4 regions of the Ruegeria sp. BB5 genome follow, and region 4 is predicted to be linked to each of the others. Evidence: riboswitches for the same ligand, from Rfam matches in the RefSeq annotation. Region 4 holds a riboswitch; each other region holds the start of a gene.

Region 1 (5,765 bases), on a different contig from region 4:
ACGCAGCCGGTCAGAACAATCATCGGCACCCGGTCCTGCAGCGCGTTGGCCACAACGTTGATCCCGTTCATCGCGCCGGGGCCCAGAGTGGCCACCAGAATAGCAGGCGCGCCATCACGGTGGTGAACCGCCTCGGCCATGAAGCCGGCAGCGTTTTCGTGTTTGGTTAGGTGAAAGGTGATCCCAGCCTGTTCCAGAGCATCCACCAGCGTCAGAACCTCTCCGCCTGGCATGCCAAAAGCGTGGCGGCATCCGGCCTCGTATAGTCTTTGGGCCAAAAGGTCAGCCGCGCGGGGGGAGAGGTCCTGCATTCGTTATGCTCCGAAGTTTTCGTTGCTCAGCAGATTGCGGAGGACGTAGCCAGACGCAAGCAGGTTCACGTCAGTGTGACTATTTGGCTGCGGATTCCGCCACTGACTGAAACTTTGTGTCAAGTTCTTGGGCAATATCGCGCAAAGGCTCTCCGCCCTCGTACACATAGGGGGCAAAGACAAAGCTGGGCGTTTTGTAGGACAGGGTGGCGGTGCCGTCGTCGTTCTCAGTCACGTAAAAGCGAATCGGCGCTTCGATCATTGCACTGACAGAGGTTTCCAGAACGCGCACGGCATAGTCGTTGTTGAAGGCACCGATCACCAGATTGCCGGGTATAGTGATGCCACGGGCTGCAGCCGCCTTGGTCGGACCAGCCTGCGTGACCACGATCAACCCGTTTTCCTTCACCGCAGCCTTCGTATCCGCGACCAGTTCTTCATAGCTTTTGACGGTTGGATACACTGCCCAACCCGACAATGGTTCCTCGGCCCGGACAGGCAGGGCGAGAAGACAGAGCAAACCCAAAAGCGTGCGCATGACGGTGCCTCGTTCAATGTGACTGTCTGAGTGATGCCAGAAATCCGAGTTCCGCGCACGCACATTTCCGTACGTATTCAGGATTGCGCCGACGTCCAGAAAGCCGCAGAAACATGCAAACCATCAAACACGAGGCCACACGTGGACCCGATACGCCTATTGATTTGCAGCAGTTGTGCGGGAACGCGTGACCGAGTGGCCGAGAGGCAGGCCGTGGATGACGCGCTGGTGCGTGCAGGGCTGAATGGTCGGGTCGTCATCTCGGATCACGCCTGTTTCAGTGGCTGCGCTGAGCCGACCGCATTGGCATTGCAGGCCGCAGGACGGGCGTCTTACGTGTTTTCGGGGGTCGATATCGTTACCGATGCCGAAGACATCGTCGCGACCTGCAAAGCCTATTTGGACAGTCCCGCAGGTTGGATCGAAGACGCCCGACCCTGCGGGCGACTTCGGATGTGTTTGCGCGCGCGGATACCGGCGCTTTAATCGACCTGAACGGTCACGGCAGCGCTGACCGGTACGTTGTCGACCGTCAGTGCGCTGTGGCTGTTTGCGTTCAGCGAAACCGAAACCTCGACCTCTCCCTTCGGAAGGTCGGGGATGTGTATCCAGTTGCCGTAGAGCCGGGCTAGTTTCTCGCCATTGACGTAAACATGCGCGTGGCCTTCGCCGTCTACGTCGGCTGTTGACGCGTTTTCCGGGGCAAACCGGAAATTCTGCGGCATGACGTGCAGGTTCCACCCGGCCATCGGGTCCTGGGTCAGCGCGATTGCAACGCTGGGCGCGTCCGCCCCTGCGGGCAGGTTTACCGTGGTCGAATGGTCATGGGCCATCGCTTCGGCATGCGCGCCGCCGTGATGGGACGGATCGCCATGATCGTGGCCGTCAAACGTGACGCCATTGGCGGCCGCCAGCACAAAACCAGCACCACCACCGAACACAAGGCCGATTGCAAAAAGGGCAAGTGAGCGTGCCATTTTTCTTTCCTTTAGGGCAAAAAGAAACGCGCCGGGCAGAACCCGGCGCGTAATTATATGAGAGGATCAGGCCGCTGCTTCGACGCGTTTGCCTTCGCTTTGCCAGAAATACCCGGCAAAGGCACCGACCAGAACCCAGGCCACCAGACCGATGCCAAAGGCGCGAGCGGCGAACAGAGCGCCGATCTCGGTCGGGACGGGGCCGGTGAACACATCCGGTTCGGGCGCTCCGATCAGATGGGGTGCCAGCAACAGGGCTGCTGCGATCACATAGCTGATCAGGTTGCCGCCAAACGCAATCAACCACAGCGCAACAAGCGCAGCACCAACCGTGGCAAACCACCAGACCTGTCGGGCATAGACGTCAGCCGCCGCTACACCAGGCACCTCTGGTGCCAGGGTAAAGCCAGGCGCCAGATGAAAGGCGATGAACCCAGCCAGACCCCAAAGCACGCCGGTACGGCCATCAATCGTGTGGCCCTGGCCTTCGGCCACGGACATCAGGGCAACCATCAGCAGCGCGTAACCGGTATAGGTCAGCATGGTGAAGATGACGCTCAGCGCGTCACGGGTCAGTTCCGAGAACATGCCCGGCAATTCGGGATGCGCCGAAACGGCTTCGGCTCCGAAATGCACCAGCTCACCGGATTCGTACAGCTCTGCGTGCAGCAAAACAGGTTGCACAAAGACCAACTGCAGCAAGGCGGCTATCAGCCCCGCTGCAGCACCAGCGAACAACGCGCTGGTCAGTATACGACTGAACATGGTCTTAGTGGCAGGGGAAGCCGGTCGCGTGGCGCACGTCGTGTGCTGCGTCATGCAGCGCCGCGGCCTGTACGTGACCGGTCAGGGTGATGATACCCAGACCCAGAACCACCGCGAACATGACCGGAAGGATACCGGCGCGCGAGGCGGATGCTGTTTGCGTTTGTGTTGCCATCTTTTAATCTCCTTTGCCGCCGCACCCGACGGCCGGTGTTTCAATTGTCGCCTGGCAGGTCTCCTGGCTTGCGGGTCGATGCCTCTGTTCGCCTTCCCCCTGAGAACAGGAGTGGCTGGTTGAACAGGGGCTCTCCGCTTACAGTCGCGGGGGCGGCTGTGGATTTGGCTGCCATGGCAGTCGCACCACATTCCCTCTTAGCATCCGGATGTCTCCGGCAGGACCAGACGCGTTCATTTAGCCTCTATGGTGCCGCTGGTGCAATCGTCATTTGCGACCTTTTAGGTCAGATCACGCGCTTTTTCAGCAAATAGATATCCATGATCCAGCCATGATCGGCACGTGCCTTGGCGCGGGTGTCCAGAATCTCCTGCGCCACATCGGTCAAAGCGCCTTTGATCAGGATTTCCTCTTTCATGCCGACATAGGCACCCCACCAGATGTCATAATCGGCCATGTCCAGGGATTGAAACGAACACTCGCCATCCAGCATTACCGCTACTTTCGAGGCATTTGCCGGCCAGCCTTCATCCCTGATCCGCCGTCCGGTGGTCACAACAAAAGGCGCGCCCAGATCATTGATCGGAATGGCGTGGGCGGCCGTCAATGCCTGCAGCGCGGTGATGCCAGGGATCACCCGTGTCGAGGGCTGAGGGTCCAGCCGCGACGCGATTCGCAGCGAGCTGTCATAAAGCGACGGGTCGCCCCAGATCAGCAGCGCCACTTGTCGCGCATCTGGATGGGCAGCAATCGCCTCGTGCCAGCGCAGGGCAATGGCATCATGCCATTCGTCGACCCCACGTAGATAGCCATTATCAGCCCGGCGCTTGGGAATGTTGAAATAGGCGATCTGCGTCGGAGTGCCAGTCACAGCTGCAATGATCTCTTCGCGCAACCCGGCCAGATCAGCCTTGTTCTCACCCTTGTGCGGGATCAGGATCAGGTCTGCATCGCGGATGGCATTTGCTCCTTGCAAGGTCACGTGATCCGGGTTGCCAGTGCCAATTCCGATCAGAGACAATTCAAACATCGTCGAACTCTGCCAACGGGCCATACAGGATCAGCGCCGGGGCTGTGCCGATCTCGGCCTCCAGCTTTTGCGACAGCGCGCCAATTGTTGCACGGTGCAGGCTCTGGTCGGGAGTCGATACGGATTCGGCTATCAGGGCTGGTGTTTCCAGCGGCAGGCCATGCTCATGCAGTGCATTTACCAACAGGGGAAAGGTCCGTTTGCCCATGAACACCACAGTCGTTGCATCCGGATCGGCCAGCGCGGGCAGGTTCAGATCTTCGGGCAGTTTGCCACTGACATCGTGGCCAGTGACAAATTGCACCCGCCGCGCAGTCAGGCGTCGTGTCAGGGGTATTCCTGCTGCTGCCGCCGCCGCAACCGCCGAAGGGATACCAGGGATGATTTCGTATTCGATCCCGGCCGCACGCAGGGCAACCAGTTCTTCCTCCAGCCGGCCAAACAGCCCGCCATCACCGGATTTCAATCGCACTACGCGAGCACCGGTCTTGGCGTAATCCACCAACAGGCGGCTCACGTGATCCTGCTTGGGTGAGGGTCGCCCGGCCCGTTTGCCCACGCCCACCAGATCTGCATCGTCATGCGCATGACTTAGGATCGGGCCGCTGCTGAGGTCATCAAACAGCACCGCATCTGCTTTTTGCATCCGGTCGACCGCCTTCAGGGTCAAAAGCTCAGGATCGCCGGGGCCGGAACCTATGAAGGATACGAAACCGCTCATGCCGAGGCCTCGGCGATCAGGTGAAAGAACGTACCGGTGACGTTCCCGCGCACCGAACCTGTTTGCGGCCCTTCAGCACCTTCAGCATCAAACACCCGCGCCAGCGGTGCGTCCGGCTGTTCTACGATCGAAGAATAATGGAATTCATGCCCCCGCAGAGCCGTGTCGGCTGCAAAACCGGGCATCGGGGCCAGCAATTCTGCGCGCCGATACCCCAGATTGAACTTGCGCTTTTCATACGAGGTCACCAGCCCCAGCAGGCCTGCCATCTGATGTCGCTCGCCGTCTTTGTCGATTAAGGCCTGTCCCAGCGCCATGTATCCACCGCATTCCCCATGCACGGGTTTGGATTCAGCGTGTTTGCGCAGTCCGGTCTGGAACGTGTCGGCGGCAGCCAGTGTGCCTGCATGCAATTCCGGATAGCCACCGGGCAGCCAGACCAGATCGGCATCGGCAGCAGGTGCCTCGTTCGCCAGAGGTGAAAACGGCAGAATTTCTGCACCCGCCGCGCGCCAGCCTTCCAGCAAATGCGGATAGGTAAAGGAAAACGCGGCATCGCGGGCCAGCGCAATCCGTTGCGCCGGAGGGCGCGGCAGCGCGGCTGACGATGGCCCATTGGGGCCTGAGGAGGCCGCCACCTTAATCGCCTCAAGATCCACATGTTCGCGCAGAAACGCGGCATAGCCGACAATTGCGCTTTCCAGATCAGGATGCTCGACCGCCTGTATCAGGCCCAGATGGCGTTCCGGCAGGGTCAGATCACCGCGCCGGGGCAAAACGCCCAGAACCGGCAGACCGGCGCGCTCCATACCCAGACGCGTCAGACGCTCGTGCCGGGGGCTTGCGCAACGGTTCAGGATCACACCGGCAAAGGGCAGATCGGGGTTGTACATCCGAAACCCCAGTGCAGTTGCCGCCGCTGATTGCGCCTGACCGCCCACATCCAGCACCAGCACCACAGGCCAGCCCATGCGCTGGGCGGTTTCGGCGCTGGACCCGTGCCCCAGCTCGCCCGGCTTGGCCACGCCGTCAAACAGCCCCATTGATCCCTCGGCGACCACGATATCCGCACCCTCAGCCTGCGCCGAAATCGCACTCAGTAAGGGGTCACCCATAGCCCAACTGTCCAAATTGAACGAGGAGCGCCCGGCAGCAGCCTTATGAAAGGCAGGGTCGATATAGTCCGGGCCGCTTTTGAACGGTTGCACGGTCATCCCATCCTCGGCCAAGGCCCGCAACAGGCCCAGC
Region 2 (5,765 bases), on a different contig from region 4:
GAACCGTTGGCAGCGCGACAGAACCGTCACTGGCACTTTACGAATCTCGGTGGTGGCGAAGATGAACTTCACATGCTCGGGCGGTTCTTCAAGCGTCTTGAGCAGCGCGTTGAACGCGCTGGTCGACAGCATGTGGACCTCGTCGATGATATAGATTTTGTAGCGCGCACTGGCGGCGCGATAGCGGACGCTGTCGATGATCTCGCGAATATCGTTCACACCGGTGCGGCTGGCGGCGTCCATCTCCATCACATCGACGTGGCGGCCTTCCATAATGGCCACGCAATGCTCGCATTGGCCGCAGGGTTCCGTGGTCGGCTTACCCTCGCCATCGGGGCCGATGCAGTTCATGCCCTTGGCGATGATCCGGGCCGTGGTGGTTTTGCCGGTACCGCGAATGCCGGTCATGATGAAGGCCTGCGCGATGCGGTCGGCCTCGAACGCGTTTTTCAGCGTGCGCACCATGGCATCCTGACCGACGAGATCGGCAAAAGTTTCCGGGCGGTATTTGCGGGCAAGAACCTGATAGGCGGGGCTGGGCGTGTCGTTCATATCTGCTCTGTCGGATTCGGGTTCCGATGCAGCGTAGAGACCCCCGCCGCCCGCGTCCACAGCAGGCTTGGGTGAATTTCGGTTTGCAGCACAATTTGCACGCCTTAGAAGCGAGTATCAGGGAGGGTCCGTAGTGAGCCAGTTCGCACTTCATTCAGTTCAGATTGGAAACGGCACCGTTGCCTTGTCGCCCCTTCCGGGGCGCGGTGGCGGGTATACGCGGGACTTGGGAATGATCCGCGACTGGCAGCCGGATCTTGTGATCTCGATGACCACCGAGGTCGAAATACTGCAAGAGGGCGCAAGTGGGCTTGGCGAAGACCTGCACGCACTCAATATCGCATGGGTGCATCTGCCGGTTGCGGATTTCGGTACGCCGCCTCCTGAGGTTGACGCGGCGTGGGGCAGTGTCAGCCCTGCGGCGACTGATATCCTGTCCTGCGGGGGGCGGGTGCTGGTGCATTGCCGGGGCGGCTGTGGCCGGTCCGGGATGATCGTGCTGCGCCTTATGGTCGAGCATGGCGAAGACCCCGAGACAGCGTTGGCCCGTTTGCGGGCGGTGCGGTCCTGCGCCGTCGAGACCGACGGCCAGATGGAATGGGCAGCCCTTGGGCGGACGCGCGGCTAGATCAGAGCGCCACCTGCCGCTCTGCCTGTGCCACCGGGTTGGGCGGGATCGCTGTGACCTCAAGCATGGCGCAGGGGGGGGTGGTTAGCATGCCTGCGGGGCGCATGGTCACATCCGGGCCGAACATCATATCTGCGTAAGCATCCAGCGACTCGAGGGGCGCATCCTCGCTTGTTCCACAAAAGACCCGGATCAGGTCTTTTTGAGCGCGAAACCGTGCGCTGCATCCTTGCGTGCAATAGGCCAGCTCAGTGCTGCCGTCGAACTCAAAATCAAACGTCGTCGCAGGAACGGCCGCGTCCATCGCCTGCACGATCGCGCGCGCCATCTGTGCCAGCGCCGGACAGGTTTTTCCGGTGCGTTGGCAAACGGTTGCGGAATACTGGTTCGTCTTTGTCTTCCAGATCATATTGCGCCCTCCGCGCGTGGAACGGGGGCATGGATCAGGTGTGACAGCGTGCTGACGACCTGCCCGGACACCCCGCCCGAGTTTCGGTTTCTTGTTCGATGGCAGGTCTCCTGACTTGCGGGTCGTTGCGTTGCCGACCTTCCCAGCCTTGCGGCCAGTGGTGTTTCGGCATTGCTCACCGCTTACAGTTGCGGGGGCAGTCGCGGCCTTGGTTCGTTCCGGTATTCCGGGCAGAACCGCACCGTGTTCCCTTTTCATCCCGCCCCGGGGACCGGGGACGAGAACCATCACCCAATCGCTAGCGGGTAGGGGTGACCTGAGTCAAGCCGCCTTTTGGTGGGGCAAAGTGGACGCGTGGTCATGCGGAAACAGGATTGACTTAGGGTGGCAAAAGATGCCGTTTGGGGTGGTGAACTAATCGGTTCAGATTGAGGGCGCCATGCTGGATACCGCACAAGCTGTTTTAACCGAGGATTTTCAGTTTCCTTCTGGTTCGACCCAACTGTCGGCTCGGCTGTACCTGCCGGTGGCCGAACCTGGGATCGCAGTGGTGATCCACAGCGCCACCGGAGTGCCGCGCGACTATTATCAGCACTTCGCACGCTGGTTGGCTGCGGAACATGGCATTGCCTGTCTGACCTATGATTACAGCGATTTCGGTCATTCGCAGAGCAGGCCATTGAAGTCAGCTCAGGCCACGATGGCGGATTGGGCGCTGATCGACATGCCTGCGGCTCGGGCCGAGATGCGCAGGCGATACCCCGACGCGCAGCACTGGAGCATCGGCCATTCCGTCGGCGGTATGCTGGGGCCGATTCAGCCCGATATTGATCAGATCGACCGCATGATCTGCGTCTGCGCCGGGCCGGTGACTGTGTCGGACCATCCCTGGCCTTATCGGGCGTTGGCTTTGCTGTTTTGGTACGGACACGCGCCCCTGGCCGTAAAAGCGCTGGGTTACCTGCCGGGCAAGGCACTGGGATTCGGATCGAACCTGCCTGCCAGTGTCTATTGGCAGTGGCGCCGCTGGTGTACTGCGCCGCGCAACTACCTGCCCGAAATCGGCGTGTCCTTGCCCGAGGCCCGCTGGGCACAGTCAGACACACCAGTGGATCTGTTCAGCTTTGAGGATGACGATCTGGTGCCAAAGAACGCGGTCTGGCGGCTGGCTGATCTGTACGGGCCCAACGCACGCCGCCATTTGTTGTCTCCGGCCGAGTTCGGACTGTCCGAGGTTGGCCATATCGGTGCCTTTGCCCGGCGCAATTCGGCTGTCTGGCCACGGTTGATTGCCTAGGCCTGTTCGCAACAATTCAATGTCGGGAGTTTAAGTGAGAGGTTGGACATCGACCCAAGCGGGGCTCGTTGTGGCTGCTTCCTTCCGGACCTGACCAGGTTGGCGAGGCGCTCGCCCGCGCCAACCTCTCGGGGTCTGATATAGGCAACGGGCGCAGGAAACACAACCCGTCAGAGCGTCAAACGGATCAGCAAAAAGCCCTCATCGTCTTCTCCGACGACGTGGGGGTCATATTCTTCAAGCTCGGCAATGTGAGTTTGTGCCTTCGGACCGGTTCTTAATAGCGCAGTCGCGCCCTGCATCGAGGCAAAGCCAAAAGGATAGGACGCATATTGCAAGGGATCTTGCGGCAGTGCGCCGGACAGATAGTCCTGCAAGACGCGCTGAACAGGCAGGTTCGGCAGCGCGATGGGCTCGGCCTGATCAACAAAGGGAAAGTGACCCCCGCCATTGGCACGGTAATTGTTCAGTGCGACGACGAACCGTTGATCGGCGGCCATCGGTTGGCCGTCAAAGCGAATGTTGCGAATGCGCCGGTTGACGGGGTCGATCAAGTGACCGCCAGCGTCGAACCGAGCCGGTTGAGAGAGATCAAATTGATAAGTAAGCCCCTGTATAATATCAAAATTATGCCCCGCCCTGTTGATGTCGACCAATGTGGTCTGATGTCCCGGCGTAATCTGGTTGAACACGCCTGCAGACATCTCAAGCCAGTCGCTGATCTGCTCTCCGGTGACAACTACCGCCTGCAGCTCATTGGGAAACGCATACATGTCGTTGACATGGCGCAGGCATATCTGGCCGGGCGGGACGTCGGTGAAAAACCGGGGGCCGGCACGCCCCCCGAACTTTGAAGGCGCGGTCGCGGACAGAACAGGAAAATCCGCAAATGACGTGTCCAGCAGATAGGGCCGCAGGGCTGCTGCCTGGGCCGCGGCGGTCAGAACCAAACCTCTGTCCGGGGCGCAAAAACTGAAATAGCTGTGCAAATGCTGATCGGTCTGGCCAACGGGTTGCGCCGTGCGCCGCCGGGTTTCCGAATGGCCCCGGGCGAAAAGGCGCGCCAAAACAGGGTCTTCCTGGATAGGCTTGGGTGAGCCGTCGGGTTTGGTTGGGCATATCGACCGCAGACTGACGCGATGATCCTGAACGGTCCAATGGCCATTTCCCGCCCTGTCCAATGTCAGGTCGATCACCCCCAGAAATGACCCGGACGCACCGGGCATGACCACCGGCTTTCCGTGAACCAGACCCCGATTTGCATCGACGTGCTCAATCCCGTCATGTGCGTTTCCGGGCAGTGTCAGATGTGAATGCCCGGCAATCAGCGCATCAATTCCTTCGATACCGGCCAGCGGGATGACGGCATTTTCCAAACCCGTTTCCGGTTCGGCCGACCCTATCCCTGTATGCGCCAACGCAAGGATCAAATCGCAACCCTGCGCTTTCAGATTCGTCACTTTTTGTGCGGCGCAGGTCAGGATATCTTCGATGACGACCTTGCCTTGTAGCAGGTGTGCTTCCCATTTGGCTGTCTGCGGTGGCAGGACTGAGAACGCACCAATTTTCAGCGCAACATGTTGATCATCAAATTTTTTTTCTCGATTCAAAATCGCATGATCTTGCCAGCAGGAGGGGGCGTCTTGTCGGTGTGCATTGCTGCAAACCACCGGGCACGCAGCATCTGCAATCACACGGCCCAGCGTTTCCAGTCCAAAGTCGAAATCATGATTTCCGAGCCCGATTGCGTCATAACCCAGCTCGGAAAATGCTTGCATCAGGATGTGCGGTGCATTTTCGGATTGAACCGCCCATTCCCCCAGTGGCGTGCCTTGCAGTGAATCTCCGTTGTCGCACAGAACCACCAGAGCACCCTGCGCTTCGGCCTCGGACCTGGCTGCGCGGATCAGGCTGGCGGTGCGGGTAAAGCCGATTGAGGGGTCGGGGGTGTCCGAATAATAATCGAAGCCGCATAGATTCATATGCAGATCGGATGTTGCCAGAACCCGTATCTTCAGTGGTGCGCGGGACGGGAGAAGGGGATGTGTCAAATTTCTACTTCTGGCGGTTATATGTTAATCATTTTCTCCAAAAAGTATAATAAATGCAACTTGCATAGCGTGTTTTTAGTCAATTGACGACTTCAAGTTTTCGGGTGGTGCGAATTGGCATTGCAACATTGGCATTGCAACAAAAGGGCAGCCGTGGCAGCCCTGTGCCGACGACCCAAGGGAAATCCTATGAAACACGCGGAACTGGTGACATTTGGCAGCTCGGGCCTTGATCGCGCGGCGCATATTCGAGGGAATGCAGACCATTTGGCGCAGGTGCGCGCGCATCCGCAAGCGACCTGCCTGTTGCTGTGGCGTGGTAAGCCGCTGGTTCAGGGGGAAGCACTGGACCGCCTGGGGTTGATTCCCATGACCCACGGACTGGTACAAAACGGCCCGGGCGGTAGTATTGAAGAACCTGTATTTCTGGGACTTTCAGACGGTGATCCGGTTTTTGCGCTGGATATCTCGGGCTGGTCCCCCGAGGGGCTGGACATGTCGCAGGTCGGTGCCTTTATCGACCCGTCGGAACAGCAGCACCCGGACCTGCCAACAGGCCATGTCTTTGCTGAGTTGCGCCGGATCATGACCCGACTGTCTGCCCGCGATGCGGAATTGGCTGCGGCCGCCAAGGCCGTTATTGGCTGGCACGAAACGCATCGGTTCTGTGCCCGTTGTGGCGCACCCAGCGAAGTATCCCAAGCTGGATGGCAGCGCAGTTGCGCCGAATGCGGCGGGCAGCATTTTCCGCGCACCGATCCGGTGGTCATTATGCTGATCACCCATGGGGATTCGGTTTTGATGGGGCGATCACCGGGCTGGCCCGAA
Region 3 (5,765 bases), on a different contig from region 4:
ATAGGCGGCGCGGGTAGGAACCGAACGCGGATCGGTGGTATAGAGGTTCCGACCGGTAGGCAGCACATCCGACCGCCCACGATAGGGTGAACCGGACGGTCCGGCCTCGATCCGTTTTCCCGCCAGCACGTCAAGCAGAGCCCTGCGTTCCGCACGGGCGGAAGGAGCGGGGTCGAAATTACCGGTGACCTCAGGCGTGCGACCAAAGATGTGCAACCCGTCACCGAACTGGCTTTCCTTGATATCACAGACAAACCTGTCGATGCGGGTGATTGCCTCGGCGGTGCAGGTGGCCTGATCCAGACCCAGATCGCTTTCCAACCCGATGGCCTGCGCCTCATCGCGGATATCTTCTTGCAGGCGGTCCCGGCGCTTGGGGTCCAGCCCGTCGGCGTTCGAAAACTCGTCCAGCAGGGATTCCAGCCGCACCATCCGGTCGGGCGTGCCGCTTTCCTTCATCGGGGGGGGGATATGACCCAGCGTGACCGCCCCAATCCGGCGCTTGGCCTGCGCGGCCTCGCCGGGGTCATTGACGATGAAGGGGTAGATCACCGGCAGATCGCGGATCAGCGCCTCGGGCCAGCAATTCGCCGACAGGGCGACCGATTTGCCGGGCAGCCATTCCAGCGTGCCATGCGCGCCGATATGGATCAGCGCATCCGCACCCAACCCTCTGCGCAGCCACAGATAAAAGGCCACATAGCCGTGGCGTGGGGTGCGTGAGAGGTCGTGGTAATCATCCTCGCGCAACTCGGGCGTGCCGCGTTCGGGTTGCAGCGCGATCAGGGCCTTGCCACGACGCAAAGCGGTGAAATTGAAAGCGCCGTCTGCTAATGCTGGATCATCCTCGGGCCGTCCCCAAACGGTTTCGAGGTCCCTGCGCAATTCATCCGGCAGATCGGCCAGCGCCGCCAGATAATCCGCAAGCGGCCACGATACCCTTGCATCCATAAGGGTTTCGGTAATGGGTTGGGCGGGGGCGGTGTCGTACCCTTCGTCCTGCAGATCGGCCAACATCGCCTCGGCAGAGGCCAGCGCGTCCAGCCCCACAGCATGGGCCATCTGCCAGGCCTTACCAGGGTAAGTGGACAGCACCAGCACTGGGGTTTGATCGGCCTTGGGCTTGTCATGCAAAGCCAGCCACCCGGTCACCCGGTCGATGATGGCTTCGATCCGTTCATCTTCGGCCCGGTGGGCAAATCGCGAGTATTCCAGATGTGGGTCGCGTTTCCCGGGTTCTTTGAATGAGGCGATGCCCGCCGAAATCCGCCCGTCCACCTCGGGCAACACCACATGCATGGCAAGGTCGGCGGGCGAGAGGCCACGTTCCGCCTCGGCCCAGGCCTTGCGGCGTGCAGTTGACAAAGCGACCTGAAACACAGGGACATTGGCCGCGTCCAGCGGAGATGTGCCAGACGCGCCCTTGCCCGAGAATGAAGTGGCGTTGATGATGGCCGACGGCTGCATTGCTACGATATTTCCGCGCAACCATTCGGCGGCGGTTGGGGCTTTCAACGACGGCGCGAACAGGCCCACAGCCTCGAACCCGCGCGCGCGTAGGTTACGGATCAGGGCCGCGACCGGGGCGGTGTCCGCCGAGGTCAGGTAAGCGCGGTAGAAACTCACGAGAATGCGTTTTGCATCGCCCGTGAACGCCTTTTCCACTGGGATCACGCCACGATCCGGGCACCAGGCGCCGCATTCGGGGATGGTTTTGGCCCCCATCACAGGGCCTGCATAAAGCCCCGCCGCCAGCGCCATCTGTGCCAGCGCGGCCTGCGCTGCAACTTCGCCGCCGGTATCGCACAGATGCGCCAGCCGCCGCAGGGTTGAAACGGGTAGGGTGGAAAAGTCGTCCAACCGCGTATCTTCGCGCCCATCCGCTGGCAGGACAGCCAGCGCGATGCCCTTGTCCTGCGCCAGCGCCAGAACCTGCTGCAGGCCATAGGACCAATAAGGCACGCCGCCGATCAGGCGGATCAGGATGCCTCTCGCACCTTCCAGAGTTTGTTCGACGTAGGTGTCGACGGACAGAGGGTGTTTCAACGCCGTCAGATTGGCCAACCGCATCGTGGGCATCCGCCCCTCAGCCCCGCCACCGCGATGCCAGCCTGCCGCGAAAGCTCCGAGGTCGCTGTCCGAAAAGGACAGCACCACCAGATCCGCCGGGCTTTGGCCCAGATCGGTCGGGGTCTCGGTTTCCTCGAGCCCGTGGCTTTCGCGGAAGACGACGTGCATGGCTTACTCGGCGGCCTCGGTCACACCCACGAGGATCTCGCGGATCGCGGCCTCTTTGATGTCGTCATGTTCGGCAATCACCACCAGACGCGAGCGGCGCTCTTCGCCGGGTTCCCATGGGCGGTCGTACTGATGTCGCACGCGTGCGCCAACCGCCTGGACCAACAAGCGCATCGGTTTGCCTTGGACAGCGGCGTAACCTTTGACCCGCAGGATGTTCAGCTCATTTGCCAAGCGTTCGATATTAGCAACCAGTGCTGCCGGATCGGTCTGTTCCGGCAACTCGACGATAATGCTTTCGAAATCGTCATGTTCATGATCGTGGTGGCCATCGTGGTGCGACGGGCGTGCATCCATGTCATCCTCGGCGGCAGCCTCAAGCCCCAGTACGACGCGCACGTCCACAGCGCCTTCGGCAACTTCGACGACGGGCAGGGGGCGCGGAGCCTCGGCTGCGATCACTTCTTTGGCCTTTGCCACGCCTTCCGGACCAGCCAGATCGGGCTTGGTAAGCAGGATGATGTCGGCGCAGGAAATTTGATCCTCGAAAACCTCGGACAGGGGTGTTTCGTGGTCGATCGAGTCATCGGCCAGGCGCTGGGCGTCCACAGCCTCGACATTCGGGGCGAAGCGACCGGCGGCGACAGCCTCGGCATCGGCCAGAGCGATCACGCCATCCACGGTGATTTTCGAGCGGATATCGGGCCAGTCAAACGCTTTCAACAGCGGCTTTGGCAGAGCCAGACCGGACGTTTCGATCAGGATGTGATCAGGGCGCGGCTCCAGTGCCATCAGCGCCTCGATGGTCGGAATGAAATCATCGGCCACGGTGCAGCAGATGCAGCCATTGGCCAGTTCCATGATATTTTCCGCCGGGCAATCGGGAATGGCGCAGGATTTCAGAATGTCGCCATCCACACCCACATCGCCAAATTCATTGACGACAACGGCCAGACGCTTGCCCTGCGGGTTCTGCATTAGATGTTTGACCAGCGTGGTTTTGCCCGAACCCAGAAAGCCGGTGATCACAGTGACGGGGAGTTTTTCGAGGTTGCTCATTTCAGGGCTCCAATCGGGGGAATGCGGGCCGCACAGTTTTTGCGGAAATGTTCGGGACGTTCGCGCCATTTGACCAGACCGTCTTCGGCGGAGAGGTACTTGGTGACGCCTTCGACGATGGTGTCGACATGGTCGGTTTCGTTCAGGTTTTCGTACACAAAGGTCCAGCGGGTTGGTCCGCCGCGCAGCACTATGGAGCAACCCTGATCGCAATTTGACAGGCACTCGACCGGCTTCAGCACGATACCTTCGGGCAAATCGGCGTCTTCCAGTGCTTTGTGCAGCAGGGCACCTGGACGTTGCGCATCGTCTTCAATCGGCAGGCCACGCCGACAGGTCGTGCAGACCAGCAGCTCGACTGGTGCAGTCTCGGTCACGTCTCTCATCCCCCCAAATCCTCTTTGCAGGGGACGGGGTTTCATGCGGGCCACGTCTGCACATGGACCCGACACCGGATCACCCCGTCCGGTTTCAACTTCGGGCGCTGGCAGGTCTCCCGGCTTGCGGATGTCGGGGCGTTTGCCCCGGCAGATGTCCCGCCTTCCCGGCCTTGCGGGCCAGTGGCATTGGGCACCCTCTCCGGTCACGGTCGCGGGGGCGGCTGCGTTTGACGGTTGCCCGCTGACGCATTCCCTTTTCATCCATCCGAAGATGGACACCAACGCATGCGACATGCGGCACGGGCAGGGGGCTTGTCAAGCACGAGGCGCATGGTGAAATCGTTCAAACCGAAAAAGCGACCAGCCTGTGTCAATCCGCGGCATGCGCGGCCAGCCTCTCGCGCAGCCAAGCGCAAAACAACCCTGCCGCAGCGGTCGATTGCGCAGCGCCTTGTGTACTGATCAGGTAATGCGACTGGGCAAAGGGAATCGCAGGGCCCGCAATTGCAATCGGCGCGGCCTGCCGGATCGCATTCCTGGCGAACCGTTCCAGAACCGTTGCATAGCCCGCCCCGGCCATCACAAGTTGCAGTGCTGCGACCGAGGTGTCCACCGAATGTCGGGGCGGCTGGTCCGGAAGCGAGAGCCCGTTGGCCTGAAAGTACCGCGCCCAGTTGTCTTCGTATCCAAGGATATGAATCAGAGGGCCTTGCCGCAGTACGTTCAGGGTCGCGGGCGAGTCCCCGGCCCGGCATACCGGTACCAGCATTTCGTCTGTCAGCTTTTCGGACTGAACGCCGGGCCAATCGCCATAACCCAACCGGATTTCCACATCCACATCGCCGGGGGCCACGCTGTCATTCCAGATGTGCGAGACAAGGCGTACGGGGATCTCGGGGTGGCGAGCGGTAAAGTCGGGCAGTTCCGCCGCGACCCAATAGGTGGCTGTCGATATCGCCGCACGGATTGTCAGGGTCTGGCGAGAGGCAGGGCCGAACAGGCTGTTGGTGGACAGGGCGATGTCACCAAGCGCACGCCGCACAGTCAACGAATAAGACTGCCCCAGCTCAGTCAGTTCCAACCGCCGGGCATTCCGGGTGAACAGCTTTTGCCCAAGCTCGGCCTCAAGCGACCGGATATGCAATGAGACCGCCGTCTGCGTCAGGCCCAGCTCTTTTGCTGTGGTGGTAAAATTCAGATGCCGCGCGGCGGTTTCAAAGCTGCGCAACCATGTGGGGTTTGGAAGGCGGTCCATATATCACCAAATTATTTTGACCATAATTGGCATTATTAATCATTTTCGTTTCTAACAGACAACACTGATACTCGGCCCGAATACGACCGTCAGGAGGGAAACATGAAAGTCGGATTTATCGGTTTAGGAAATGTGGGCGGCAAACTGTCCGGCTCGCTTCTGCGCAACGGGATTGACCTGACGGTTCACGACCTTAACCCCGATTTGGTGGCCGAGTTTGTGGCCAAGGGGGCCGAAGCCGCGGAAAGCCCGGCGCAGATGATGCGGGACTGCGATGCCGTTATAACCTGCCTGCCGTCCCCGGCGGCCTCGGACGCAGTGATGCAAGATTTGCTGCCCGAGGTCGGGCCGGGCAAGATCTGGATGGAGATGTCGACCACCGACGAAGCCGAGGTTAAACGACTGGGCGCCATGGTGATCGAGCGTGGAGGCGCGGCGGTGGATTGCCCGGTTTCGGGCGGGTGCCACCGGGCGGCTACTGGCAATATCTCGATTTTCGCCGGATGTGATCGCGAAACCTTTGAGCGGATTCTGCCGTTTTTAACCACGATGGGGCGGCGCGTGCTGCACACGGGGGAGTTGGGCTCAGCCTCGGTCCTAAAAGTTCTGACCAACTATCTGGCGACGGCCAACCTGATCACCTGTGCCGAAGCGCTGGTAACGGCCAAAGCGGCCGGGATGGATTTGAACACCACTTATGAGGCGATAAAGATTTCGTCGGGCACTTCATTCGTGCATGAAACGGAAAGCCAAGTCATTCTGAACGGGTCCCGCGATATCTCTTTCACCATGGACCTTGTCAAAAAGGACATCGGACTGTTCCAAGACGTCGC
Region 4 (5,765 bases):
TGTCAGGTCTCCGGTCAGCAATGCGTCTAGCCAGCGGGCGCGATAGAGCGCGTAGGCCAGAATAAGCAACAATCCGGCGCAGACCAGCGGGAACGTCTCCCACCGGGCTAGGCCCAGACCGCCCAGCATCCAGAAGATCACCGAATGCGCGGCGCGGCTGTCGCCGGCGAAGATCAAATAGTTGGTGATGGCAGAGAACAAGAAGGACACGGCCAAACCGGCCAATATCAGTTTCTCGGGTGCGCTGGTGCGCAACCCGTGAACCAGCGCCAGCACGATACCCGACGCTACAAGTCCTCCGCAGAACGCGGCCAGAGGTAAGGTCCAAAAGCCCAGAATATCCCCGGTCACTGTGATGACGAACACGGCACCTGCCGCCGCGCCCGAGGACAGGCCAAACAAAAACGGGTCGGCCAAGTCGTTGCGCGTCGTGGTTTGCAAAACCACACCGACAATGCCCAAACCAGCCCCGATCACGGCCGCGAACAAGGCGCGCGGCAGGCGCAGATCAAAGACGATCCGGTGCAGCGGTGACATCTCTCCTTCGCTCAGGCCCGTTCCCAGCAAGATCGCCGTGACCGTGTCCGCGACAGGGATGGATGTGGTGCCATAGATGGTGGACATCAGTAAGAGGGCGGCCAATACGGCCGCCCCCAGCACAAGTGTCAGGCCCAGTCGGCCCATATCAGTTGAGGCCTGGATGCATGGCCTGGGCCATTTTCGAAATCGCTTCGATATTTGCCGGTCCGGGGGTCAATTCCTCGTACCGCAGACCGATCCAGCGCTCGTTTTTCACGGCTTCGGTCTGTGACATCACTGGATGTTCCTGTAGAAACTTGAACGTGTCCGCAGCGCCATTGCCTGTCTGATAATCAAGCAGCACAAGGAATTCCGGGTTTGCGGCGGCGACCGCCTCCCACGAGGTTCGACCCCAGCTTGTTTCCATGTCGTGGGTCACGTTTTCACCACCCGCGGCAGCAATCATAGCATCGGGGATGGCGAACTTACCTGCGGTGAATGGCGCGTCCGCCGGGCCGTCCAGCAAGAAAACGCGGGGTTTCGCCAGGTCGGCAGTCTGCGCTTCGATCACTGAGAGTTCGTCTTTCCAGCCCGTGACCAGCGCCTCGGCCTTGTCTTCAACGTGCATGACCTGACCCAGGCGCAGGACGTCATTGAACAGCAGGTCCATGCTGGCTTCGGGGCGATCCTTGTCCAGATGCACACAGCTTTCGGTCAGGATCATGGTCTTGATACCAAAGGGCTCCAGCGTATCCGGGGTCACATCTCCGCCCGGCTTCATGCCGTAATACCAGCCAGCAAAGAACAGGTCGGGTTCCACGGCAACAAGGTTTTCGACCGTTGGGTATTTCGGTGCCAGTTCGGGGATGTCGCCGCGCAGGGTGTCGAATTCCGGGCTGGTTTTGTACCAGCCGGTGATGCCGGTCAGACCGACGATCTTGTTCTGCAGGCCCAACGCGAAGGCCATATCGGTCATGTTCATGTCATGCACAACCAGACGCTCGGGCTGGGCTTCGAACACCAGCGGCGCTCCGCAGTTGTCGACGGTGACCTCGTGGGCGGACGCGCCGCCTGCCATGGCTGTGACCAGCGCCACGGACCAGATGTGTTTCATTGGGGAATGTTCCTTGGTTTAGGTTGAGATTGTGGATTTTCGGATATCCAGCGCTGGAATCACGCGGCCTTCGTGGTGAAAACACAGGTATTCAACGCCAAAAGTATCGCGGACCCGCTGGGGGGTCAGCACTTCGGCCACGGGGCCAAATCCCGTCAGCCGCGTTGATTTCATCAGGGCCACGTGGGTGGCGAATTCCGGGATCATGACAAGATCATGGACAATCATCACAACCGTGATGCCGAGTTCGGCGATCAGAGACAGCATCCGACCCTTGGCATCTGGATCGAGATGGTTGGTTGGCTCATCCAGGAACAACAACGATGGGTTCTGTGCCAGTGCCCGGGCGATATGCGCGCGTTGACGTTCGCCCCCGGACAGTACCGCCATGCGCTTGTCTGCCAGCGCGCCAAGGTCGGTCAGCTCAAGGATTCTGTTAAGTTCTCTGGCATGTTCATCCGCCGAACGGTCGGCCCAGATCGGAATCTGGCCCATGGCAACATAGTCCCGCAACAACAGCCTGCCATCCGGTTGTTCTTGCTGGCCCACAACAGCGATCATGCGGGCGCGTTCCATTGCGGGCATATTTTTCAGGCTGCGTTCCTTGACCAATACATTGCCCAATACAATCTCAGCCGCCCCGCACAGAAGGTTCAAAAGCGTGGTTTTTCCCGCCCCATTTGGACCGGCAATTGCCAGTATCGCGCCCTCGGCCAATTCAAACGAGACACCTTGCAGAAGAACGTCACCATTGAGCGCATAGTATTCGAGATCACGCGCAACCAGAAAAGATGAGGTCGTCATGATGGCTCCCCCAATTGAATCCGAGGCAAACGAGAAAGGGTTTTTGTAAATAGTGGTTGCGGCCGGTCCGTCGCGTTGGTCCAACCGTCTGCGACGTTGCGGTACTGATGTGCGAATTCCGCCAGCGCGTCGAAATCTTCGGCAGTTTCAATATCGCCGAACAGGTAGTGTGCTTTGCCGACAGCCTGAAATCCGACGGCTGTTGGTCGCGCGCAGCCCGCCATGCAGGTAACGGTGCGCACTGCGAACCCGGTTGGCAACCTGCCGGTCAACGCATTGCGCATGACATCAACAGGCAATGCGCCGGTACAGGTCGAGCAGATCAGAAGGAAATGGTCAGGTGTTTCCGGCATAGTCCGCTCCGCTTAAAGCCAAGCGCGGACAGAAGGTGCCGATCATGTACACACGTTTCAGACGTGCCATCAAAGCCTCCTTCCAGGACGCCCCGCCCCGGGTTGGTTGAACATGTGATGGCAGGTCTCCTGACTTGCGGGTCGATGCTTGGCCATCCTTCCCGGCCCAATGACCAGTGGATTTTGGCGTCGCTCACCGCTTACAGTTGCGGGGGCAGTCACGGATTTGGCGCCAAAGTGGCGAACCGCACCGTATTCCCTTTTCATCCCTTGGGCGTACCATCGGGAACCATCTGGCCCTTGCTTGTCTTAGACTGGGGGCCATGTCAATCACGATTTGAAACAACAACTTTTCGATCGGAACTCAAACGCTCAGGGTTTCGAAGTCTGCCGCATGCGTTTTCGCTGTAAGTGCGACACCCAGTGCCGCATGGGTCGCGACAGCATACTGTGTTAGAGGTGGCATTTTTTCCTTCATGTTTGAGAATTTAATTTGAAAACAGTCGATTGCCGGTCACGCGCGAGCGTTCGGGCTTCGGCCTGGCTGAGTGACACGAGCGTTTCTTCTGATGAAAGCCCCTTGGCCCGCGATTTTGACCAGATGCGGCGCGCGGATACCGGTGACCATGGCAATGCCGCTTCTGACAACCACTGTCGCAACGGGGCTGGAAGGCCGTCAAACACATCCATCGGATCGGTTGATCGATGCTTGCGGCGCAAGCTGCATTGCCCGAGGTTACGTCTCATGCTTCGGTTTCCGGATTTTCCACTGGGTCCAAAACCAAGACGAGACGGGATTCACTGGTACCTTCGATTGGAGGCGAGCGATGCACCATCCCTGACGATGGTCGCTCGGGCCAGAGTGTTCCCCGTAGCAGGATCGGAGCGCCGGTCTGAACGGTAAACACAAGCGCGGGATCGTTTCCATCAGTCGAGGTGCCGTATTGTGTTCCAGTGCCACGATAGGTGCAGACCAACCGGGCGGTGACAGCATCGGTATGAAATTTACGGCAAGCATTGGTGGTGACAACATCCAGCCGCAGCCGCAGGAAGTTGGCGTTCATCAGCTCGCAGAACATGTCGGCCAGAGAAGTGATATCATCCTGAAGCCACGCTCTTTCAGTCCCGTTAGGCATACCGGAGATATCGCAGAGTTGCCCCACGGTCGTCTTAACGGCGCTTGGTGGAAGAATGACTCGCCCACTTGGCAAAGACTTGGGATCAAGTTGGTCAAGCCAGCTTTGCATATCCGGCGGGGTTCGCCGGCGCCAAATCAAAGCGGCACAGTTTGGCTGTGCAAAAGTGCGGAGTGCCGCCGGATCATCTGCGAAGCTCACACCGGTGACGTTGTCTTTCACGGGCTTTCTAACGAAGTTCATGCTGCATCCTCTGCCCGGCGCCAAATCGGGAAGGGGTCCGGCAGTTCCGGCAAATTGTCGGGCCCTGCCGCCGAAACTGCTGGAATAAGGCAATTGTCCAATCGTGCCTTCAAACTTTGCCAGTCGATCCCGGCACCGATGAAAACGATCTCTTGACGGCGGTCGCCCCACGGCTCTTGCCAGTGGGCCTGCATATAGGCGCGGGCGCTGTCATGTGCGGGGCGTCGCTCTTCGGGAACTGATGCCCACCAGGTGCCGAGTGGTTTGACGCTGGACAATGCGCCGGCGAGTGAAAATTCAGCCACCCAGTCGGGGCGTGTCGAAACCCAAAAGTGGCCTTTGGCCCGGATCACCCCTGGCAGATCACCGTTGAGAACGTCCAAAATGCGTTCGGGAACGAACGGAAGTCGCGCCCGGTAAACGTATGACGCAACCCCGTATTCCTCAGTCTCAGGCACGTGGTCGGCAAAGCCGTACAGTTCCTTTGCCCACATCGGGTGTTCATAGGCTTGCACGAAGTCAAACAAGCCGGTGTCCAGGATCTTTTCTGCGGCAACTTCCGAATGGTTGGTCTCGATGATCTCGGCATCTGCATTCAGACTGCGGATGATCTTGCGGGCCGCATCAACTTTTTCTGACCCCGCATCATCAACCTTGTTCAGGATCACCACATCAGAGAATTCTATTTGATCCGTAAGCAAGTGGACCAGAGTTCGCTCGTCTTCTTCTCCCATCGTTTCGCCTCGGTCTCGTAGGAAATCGTGGGACGAGAAATCGTTCAGCAAGTTCACCGCATCGACAACCGTTACCATGGTGTCGAGCCGCGCCACGTCCGACAAGCTGTCGCCCGCTTCATCCCGGAAATCGAAAGTTGCTGCCACAGGCAATGGTTCGGAAATGCCTGTGGATTCAATAAGCAGGTAGTCAAAACGTCCTTCCGCAGCGAGGCGCCGGACTTCCTCCAAAAGATCGTCCCGAAGGGTACAACAGATGCAGCCATTCGACATTTCTACCAGAGTTTCATCCGTCCGGCTGAGTTCGGTATCGGCCCGTACCAGATCGGCGTCGATATTCACCTCGGACATATCGTTGACGATGACCGCGACCCGACGCCCTTCGCGGTTGTTCAGGACTCGGTTCAAAAGGGTGGTCTTGCCCGCCCCTAAGAAGCCGGAAAGGACGGTGACAGGAAGTCGGGTATCTGACATGGGTTGCTCCGAATGGTGCCTTGAGAATCACGTAACTTACGCAGTTACTAGACGAATGCAACAGTTATTGTTACGTGTGATATCTGCTTGGAGAAGAACGACAAATGAAGCGCAATAGCCGCCTATCCCTCGCCCTGCACACGCTCGGCCACATGGCCGGAGATCCGAATCGTAAGCGTACATCTGCGGATATCGCCGAGCATTCAGGGACGAACCCGGTGGTGGTACGCCGCGTCTTGGGACGGCTTCGTGACGCGGGTCTGTTAACTTCGGAAAAAGGCCACGCAGGAGGGTGGAGTCTGGCACGCGAACCAGACAGCATAACCCTGGCGGATGTGTATCTTGCGTTGGACGAAAGTCTGATCGCCTCTGGCAGAGAAGACCATGC

What was found. Region 4 has a riboswitch for cobalamin ahead of ACR0DL_RS17555 (DUF1636 family protein). Riboswitches for the same ligand answer to the same signal wherever they lie in the genome.
Region 1: linked by a shared signal. The riboswitch ahead of ACR0DL_RS07720 (CbtB domain-containing protein) and the one ahead of ACR0DL_RS17555 (DUF1636 family protein) in region 4 are both predicted to bind cobalamin.
Region 2: linked by a shared signal. The riboswitch ahead of ACR0DL_RS18290 (hypothetical protein) and the one ahead of ACR0DL_RS17555 (DUF1636 family protein) in region 4 are both predicted to bind cobalamin.
Region 3: linked by a shared signal. The riboswitch ahead of ACR0DL_RS07650 (DUF1636 family protein) and the one ahead of ACR0DL_RS17555 (DUF1636 family protein) in region 4 are both predicted to bind cobalamin.

What each region holds. Positions count from the first base shown of each region.
Region 1 is NZ_JBQFUX010000001.1:1,544,876-1,550,640, reverse strand. Features, by position in the region: gene ACR0DL_RS07745 (thiamine pyrophosphate-binding protein) at 1-311, opposite strand, end outside; gene ACR0DL_RS07740 (DUF302 domain-containing protein) at 391-849, opposite strand; gene ACR0DL_RS07735 (DUF1636 family protein) at 991-1,335, shown strand; gene ACR0DL_RS07730 (hypothetical protein) at 1,332-1,826, opposite strand; gene ACR0DL_RS07725 (CbtA family protein) at 1,893-2,591, opposite strand; gene ACR0DL_RS07720 (CbtB domain-containing protein) at 2,596-2,766, opposite strand; cobalamin riboswitch at 2,803-3,009, opposite strand; gene cobF (precorrin-6A synthase (deacetylating)) at 3,053-3,796, opposite strand; gene cobA (uroporphyrinogen-III C-methyltransferase) at 3,789-4,517, opposite strand; gene ACR0DL_RS07705 (cobyrinic acid a,c-diamide synthase CobB) at 4,514-5,765, opposite strand, start outside.
Region 2 is NZ_JBQFUX010000010.1:47,990-53,754, reverse strand. Features, by position in the region: gene ACR0DL_RS18300 (DNA polymerase III subunit gamma/tau) at 1-552, opposite strand, end outside; gene ACR0DL_RS18295 (protein-tyrosine phosphatase family protein) at 686-1,180, shown strand; gene ACR0DL_RS18290 (hypothetical protein) at 1,182-1,589, opposite strand; cobalamin riboswitch at 1,673-1,893, opposite strand; gene ACR0DL_RS18285 (alpha/beta hydrolase family protein) at 2,029-2,886, shown strand; RNA gene ffs (signal recognition particle sRNA small type) at 2,919-3,017, opposite strand; gene ACR0DL_RS18275 (bifunctional 2',3'-cyclic-nucleotide 2'-phosphodiesterase/3'-nucleotidase) at 3,057-4,937, opposite strand; gene nudC (NAD(+) diphosphatase) at 5,127-5,765, shown strand, end outside.
Region 3 is NZ_JBQFUX010000001.1:1,531,683-1,537,447, reverse strand. Features, by position in the region: gene cobN (cobaltochelatase subunit CobN) at 1-2,238, opposite strand, end outside; gene cobW (cobalamin biosynthesis protein CobW) at 2,242-3,297, opposite strand; gene ACR0DL_RS07650 (DUF1636 family protein) at 3,294-3,683, opposite strand; cobalamin riboswitch at 3,767-3,975, opposite strand; gene ACR0DL_RS07645 (LysR substrate-binding domain-containing protein) at 4,048-4,932, opposite strand; gene ACR0DL_RS07640 (NAD(P)-dependent oxidoreductase) at 5,035-5,765, shown strand, end outside.
Region 4 is NZ_JBQFUX010000009.1:66,566-72,330, reverse strand. Features, by position in the region: gene ACR0DL_RS17570 (FecCD family ABC transporter permease) at 1-684, opposite strand, end outside; gene ACR0DL_RS17565 (ABC transporter substrate-binding protein) at 686-1,633, opposite strand; gene ACR0DL_RS17560 (ABC transporter ATP-binding protein) at 1,652-2,437, opposite strand; gene ACR0DL_RS17555 (DUF1636 family protein) at 2,434-2,790, opposite strand; cobalamin riboswitch at 2,893-3,099, opposite strand; gene ACR0DL_RS17550 (DUF6525 family protein) at 3,265-3,537, opposite strand; gene ACR0DL_RS17545 (DUF1826 domain-containing protein) at 3,534-4,169, opposite strand; gene ACR0DL_RS17540 (GTP-binding protein) at 4,166-5,377, opposite strand; gene ACR0DL_RS17535 (RrF2 family transcriptional regulator) at 5,482-5,765, shown strand, end outside.